2 regions of the Paenibacillus sp. FSL L8-0435 genome follow, and region 2 is predicted to be linked to the other one. Evidence: a T-box and tRNA genes for the amino acid it is inferred to sense, from the RefSeq annotation. Region 2 holds a T-box; the other holds one or more tRNA genes.
What was found. The T-box of region 2 lies ahead of leuS (leucine--tRNA ligase). A T-box ahead of a tRNA ligase gene usually reads a tRNA of that ligase, here a tRNA-Leu.

Region 1 (3,494 bases), 2.8 Mb from region 2:
ATGATTTATGGAAGGAGGTTTTGAAAGGGTTTACATAAAATAAATGCCAGACAATCCGCTATTCTTGTTTGTTATCCCTGGTCGCGGTTTCTCTATGTAACCATTTACTATTATCGAGGAGGATGAAAGTAGTGAAATTCAAACTAAAAAAGACGATTAATGTTCTTTTGGCCTGTTTAACAGCTCTGCCTTTGATGTTAACCCCGACAAATGTGTCAGCAGCCAGCGATGCCAACATTAATTTGTCCTCGGAAAAACAGCTAATCAAGGGCTTTGGAGGCATTAACCTTCCTGCCTGGATTGGTGATCTGACTCCCGCTCAACGTGAAACTGCTTTTGGTAATGATCAGAATCAGTTAGGCTTCTCAATTCTCAGGATTTACGTCGATCCAGATTCTAATAACTGGTACCGTGAAGTTGCCACAGCCAAACGGGCTATCGAAAAGGGTGCTATCGTATTCGCATCCCCATGGAATCCTCCAAGCAGCATGGTTGAAACGTTCAACCACAATGGAGACACAAATGCCAAACGCCTGAAATACGACAAATATGCCGCCTATGCGCAACATCTGAACGACTTTGTAACCTACATGAAAAATAACGGCGTAGATTTATATTCCATTTCTGTGCAAAATGAACCGGATTATGCTCATGACTGGACCTGGTGGACTCCACAAGAGATCCTTCGATTCATGAAAGAAAATGCCGGGTCCATTCAAGGTACCAAAGTCATGGCGCCTGAATCCTTCCAGTACTTAAAGAACATATCCGACCCAATCCTGAATGATCCGCAGGCGCTTGCCAACATGGACATTCTGGGAGCGCATACGTATGGAACACAGATTTCGAATTTTGCCTACCCTCTCTTTAAGCAAAAAGGAGCCGGTAAAGAACTGTGGATGACTGAGGTGTATGTTCCAAACAGTGATAACAACTCAGCAGACCGCTGGCCTGAAGCATTAGACGTTTCCTATCACATGCACAATGCCATGGTAGAAGGTGATTTCCAGGCCTATGTGTGGTGGTACATCCGCAGACAGTATGGTCCGATGAAAGAGGACGGTACCATAAGCAAACGCGGGTATAATATGGCTCATTTCTCTAAATTCGTTCGTCCAGGCTACCTGCGAGTCGATGCAACGAAAAATCCGGATACGAACACATTTGTCTCAGCCTATAAAGGTGATAACAAAGTCGTCGTTGTGGCAATTAACCGTGGAACTTCAGCCACAAGCCAAAAATTCGTTCTGCAGAATGGTAATGCCTCCACTGTGTCCTCATGGATTACAGACAGCGGTCGAAACTTGGCAAGCGGAACCCCGCTTACTGTATCCAATGGAGCCTTCACGGCACAGCTCCCACCTCAGAGCGTAACAACGTTTGTTGCCAACGTTACTGGCGGTAATAGCGGCGGGAATACAGGCAGTGGCACTACGTATGAAGCAGAGACCGGAACCTCACTTACGGAAGCTGCCATTGAAACAATCTACCCCGGTTACACTGGCTCCGGGTATGTTAACTTCAATGCGATGACTGGTTCGACCATTCAATGGAACGGCATTAATAACACTACAACAAGTACCAAAAACGTAAAGTTTCGTTATGCGCTGGAAAGCGGCACTCGGAACCTCGACATTTTTGTGAACGGAACCAAAGTCATCAGCAACGAGCCCTTTCCAGCTACGGGAAGCTGGTCCACTTGGGTTGAAAAAACAATACAGGTCCCCATGAACACGGGGACCAATACATTGAAAGTGGTTACCACTGGATCGGAAGGACCGAATATTGATAGCGTTAATGTTACCGCAGCACAATAAACGTTCCGTATGGCTGATGGAAGACATTTGCTGAACGTGCAGCTAAGCACTAACCTCTTGGATACTCGAGTCTAAAGTTAGTGTTATATCAAAAAATGCAAAAAAATACTCCTTAAGCGTTAACTTAAGGAGTATTTTTATTAGATGCGGTCGAGAGGACTCGAACCTCCACGGGGGGTTAGCCCACACGGACCTGAACCGTGCGCGTCTGCCAATTCCGCCACGACCGCATATTGTATCTCCGTGATCAATATCGGCGACAAGAAGTAATATATCATGTGGAATCTATCATGTCAACAATGAAAATAATTACAATAAAGCCCGAATCGAAACAGACGTCCATTTCGATTCGGGCTTTACCTTTAACTGCTAATAGTTTGGTTCATTATAACGGAAACATAATACAAATTACAGCTTGGAAGGCCAGTTACCGTACCAAGCATAACCGCCTCTTCTTTCTTTATCAATATCACTTAGTTTGTATTTAACGACCCCGTCACGACCAATAAAGATCGGTTTATCCGTTCCCACTTCGTAGAAACGAGCCCAGATCGGTGCAGCTTTGGAATCAGCGATAATTTTGCTGTCTCCGTTTGCTCTTTCATACTTGTAACCCGTAATCTTCACTTTGTTAAACCATGCTTCAGCTCCCTTAATGGATGCCGTAATTTTAGCGGTAGCAGGTCTGGTTTTCAGGAATTTAACAATCGTTACACTCTCTCCAGCCGTCAGTGATGGTACTTCATAGATTCTTGCGCTTGCCGGTTTAAGAGAACTGGAATCATGTTGTTGTCCCCATGCTGTCAGCTTACCGCCTGAAACAACCTGTGTATTCAGAATTGCATCTACACCTTTGGCAACTGAGTTTTTACTGCGGTTAGCAAGTGTGCTGTCGATAAACGAGAAATCACCTTTACGTGTCGCTACTTCATCCAACATGATCATTACATTAATCATGGCATCATCATTGTAAGTGATGTGCTTGTGATATCCGGAGCTTTGGTAAACTTGTGGCCATCCGCCGTTTGAATACTGCATGTTGATCAAAAAGTTAATTCCTTTGATTGCAGCTGTGGAGTAACGCGGATCATTCGTCTTTTTAAATTCCTTCGCCAATCTTCTAATTTCTGAGTATGTAGCCTTGTTGTCGATCGTGGACTTCGCCCACTCTCCACTTGTCTGTTTATAATCTTTTCTCCAACCTCCATCCGGCAGCTGGTTCTTCAAAATATCAGAAATACTCGCTGTAGTACCCGATGCATCCGCAGCAGATACCGTCCCTACAGGGAGAACTGCCATTCCAACTGCCGAGAACACCATCGTGCATGCCAGGACAAAAGTAATTATTTTCTTCGCTTTCAAATGTAACACTCTCCTATGTTCGTTTTTATAAATCTTCCACTTTTACTTACCTATGATACGCGTCCCCAAACCTCCTTTATTTGTATTTATCACATAATAAAATCAATTTTAATCCAATATGTGGATTGGATAATCAGATAATATGCAAAAAATCGATTTTTGTCAATATATGCAACTTAATGAATATAATCTCTCTAATTCTACATAACGGGATAGTTCTTTTAACTCATGACAAACCTATTTATTTATCCAAATTCGTCTTAAACGAATCAATAATGACGTTTTTGTCATGAATGATACCCAAACTTGATCCCT
Region 2 (3,494 bases):
TGATCTGGACCAGGATCGCTGTGAGATCGAACATCATCTCAGTATTTTTTCGCGTGTGGATAATGGTAACAAGGATATGTATCAGCGGTTTGAAGAAGTTCATGTCCAGCGTGCATATAATCCGGACTGGATGAAGCTGGAGTTATCCAAGGCAGGTTTTAGAGACGTGAAGGTATATGCGGATTTTGAATGGAAAGAAGCTGGAGACAGCGCACAGCGCTTGTTCTACGTGGCTGTGAAGTAAGAAGGAAAGATGACAACTGGCCTTATGTATCGTGCATAAGGACAGTTTTTTTTGATTTTCCATGGAGAATGAATAGCAATAGTCTTAAATAGGATAAAGGAATGCTAGGAAAGACATAACGAGGTGACAAAAAGTATTGCCAGTTAAAGTAAAGGAGGCGATAATAGTCGGATAGAAAGCGTTTTCTGAGGAAATAAATCAAATGTCAATGTGAGGTGTAGAAATGGAAAGTACATATAAAACAAGACTTACGTCAGAACAGTTGAATGCCATAATAGAGCAGCATTTCTCTGCAAGTATAGAGGACTACAAGGAAATGGTGGATGGCTGGGCCAATCATGCATATCTCATCACACTGAGTGACGCACAGCGAGTGGTACTGAAAATTGCACCGTCGGCTTCGACAAATCTGATGCGCTGTGAACAGGATCTCATGATTGCCGAAGTTGAGGCACTGCGCCTCATCACGGAGCTACAGGATGTTCCTGTACCGCAAGTGTTGGCCTATGATGATTCGTTAACTATGGCTTCAGCGCATTATTTTATCATGGAGTACATGTCTGGAACACCCTATAATCAGGTCAAGGATCAATATTCTGCGGAAGAGCAGGAGGCCATTGAACACCAGCTCGGTTGGTACAATCGTCGGATTAATGAGATCAGAGGCGAGAAGTTTGGATATTTCTCGGAGGAAAAACAGCGATATTCCACATGGAAAGAAGCATTTATGAATCTGATGGATGATATTCTTACCGACGGGGAAGAAGCTGGAATCACATTTTCGATCGATTACCCTGAATTGAGACGTTTGATTGAAGAAAAATCGGATGTGCTGGACGATGTCAAAGAACCTGTACTTGTCAGTTGGGATCTGTGGGATGGCAATGTTCTGGTAGACAAAAGTCGCATCACAGCGATTATTGATTTTGAACGTTCTCTGTGGGCAGATCCTCTGATGGAGCATTACTTTAGTCATTTTAACTATACTCCCGGATTCGTGAAGGGATATGGGCATGCGATTACCACTGAAAGTGAATTGAAAAGAAGAAGTCTCTATGACTTGTACTTTGATCTGGTGCTGCGCACGGAGTGCGCTTATCGTCAATATGATAATCAGGAACATGTGAATTGGACCATTCATAATCTGGAGGAAGGCATTGAGCGTTTTCGGATATCCTGAACAGCAACGAGTGTTATGAACGGTACGAACCATAAACTTCAAGATGGCGATTATAACGTGTAATATTGACTTTGGGCTTGCTTTTTTGTATAATGGTCCCGATATTGTATACATATTTCGATGATAAGGATCAGTAGTAATTCCTGTACATAACAGAGAGCCGGCGGTTGGTGCAAGCCGGTTGACAGTGATTTGCGAACTCGCCTTGGAGAAATGCGGTGATTACACCATTCTGTTTAACCTGCTTGTATAAAACTTGGGTTCAGGAATGGAAATCCGCATCGGTTAACCGCCGTTACAGGTCCAAAGGGAGTGGATGACGAAGCACGTTCGTCCGCTAACTAGGGTGGTATCACGGGAATTCAACCTCTCGTCCCTAGCGCTGCAAACGCTACGGGATGCTGAGGTTTTTTTGTTGCAATTAAAGCTAACGCGAATAACCTGAAGGAGGAACAATAGATGAGTGAAAATAACCAGCCGAAACACGGCTATCAGCCACAAGTCATGGAAAAAAGTTGGCAGCAATACTGGGATGCAAATAAAACGTTTAAAACGGGTGAGGACCCTGCTAAACCGAAATTTTATGCGCTGGATATGTTCCCTTATCCATCCGGTTCAGGTCTGCACGTAGGTCACCCGGAAGGATATACGGCAACGGATATCGTTTCCCGCTACAAACGTATGCGCGGTTACAATGTATTGCACCCAATGGGTTGGGATGCTTTCGGTCTGCCTGCTGAGCAGCATGCACTGGATACAGGTGAACATCCACGAGATATTACATTCCGTAATATTGACAATTTCCGTCGCCAGATCAAATCGCTTGGTTTCTCCTATGACTGGGATCGTGAGATCAGCACAACGGACCCTGGATACTATAAATGGACACAATGGATCTTTATCCAACTGTATAATAAAGGCCTCGCTTATGTGGATGAAGTAGCAGTTAACTGGTGTGAAGCACTTGGAACGGTACTGGCTAATGAAGAGGTTATTGATGGCAAGAGTGAACGTGGTGGACATCCGGTTGTACGTAAACCGATGCGTCAGTGGGTCCTGAGAATTACCGAGTATGCAGAGCGTCTGTTGGAAGACCTGGAAGAGCTGGACTGGTCTGAAAGCATCAAGGATATGCAGCGTAACTGGATCGGTAAATCGACAGGTGCAGAAGTTGTATTTGCCATTGAGGGTCGCGAGGAAGTCATCAAGGTGTTCACTACCCGTGCGGACACATTGTTCGGTGCGAGCTTTGCAGTACTTGCTCCGGAACATGAATTGGTAGAAGCAATTACAACCGATGACCAACGTGAAGCTATTCAGGCTTATCAGGAGCAGGCTTCTCGTAAAAGTGATCTGGAACGTACAGATTTGGCCAAAGACAAAACAGGTGTATTCACTGGCGCTTATGCAATCAACCCTGTTAATGGTGCAAAACTGCCGATCTGGATTGCTGATTACGTTCTTGCAGGTTACGGTACAGGTGCGGTTATGGCTGTTCCGGGTCATGATGCGCGTGACTGGGAATTTGCGAAGCAGTTCGGTCTGGATATCATCGAGGTTATTCAAGGTGGAGACGTTACACAAGAGGCGTATTCGGGTGATGGCGCGCATGTGAATTCCGATTTCCTGAACGGACTGAACAATGAAGAAGCGGTTGCCAAGATGATTGCTTGGTTGGAAGAGAACGGTAAAGGACAAGGGAAAGTGACCTATCGTCTGCGCGATTGGCTGTTCAGTCGTCAGCGTTACTGGGGTGAGCCAATCCCAATTCTGCATCTGGAAGACGGAACAATGAAGACAGTACCTGAGGATCAACTTCCACTGCTGCTGCCTGATATCGACCAGATCAAACCTTCGGGTACAGGAGAATCACCACTGGCGAATGTTACGGAGTGGGTGAATACGGTAGATCCGGAAACGGGAATGAAGGCACGTCGTGAAACTAACACCATGCCACAATGGGCGGGTAGCTGCTGGTACTACCTGCGCTTTATCGATCCGCACAATGACAAGGAACTGATCTCCAAGGAGAAGCAGCAGCAGTGGCTGCCAGTTGATCTGTACATTGGC

Region 1: it encodes a tRNA-Leu, which carries the amino acid that the T-box ahead of leuS (leucine--tRNA ligase) is inferred to sense. The anticodon was not compared.

The regions. Positions count from the first base shown of each region.
Region 1 is NZ_CP150185.1:2,217,774-2,221,267, reverse strand. Features, by position in the region: gene NST33_RS10200 (carbohydrate-binding protein) at 132-1,817, shown strand; tRNA gene NST33_RS10195 (tRNA-Leu) at 1,963-2,047, opposite strand; gene pelA (pectate lyase) at 2,226-3,188, opposite strand.
Region 2 is NZ_CP150185.1:5,002,857-5,006,350, reverse strand. Features, by position in the region: gene NST33_RS22295 (class I SAM-dependent methyltransferase) at 1-244, shown strand, start outside; gene NST33_RS22290 (aminoglycoside phosphotransferase family protein) at 468-1,424, shown strand; T-box leader at 1,536-1,805, shown strand; gene leuS (leucine--tRNA ligase) at 1,884-3,494, shown strand, end outside.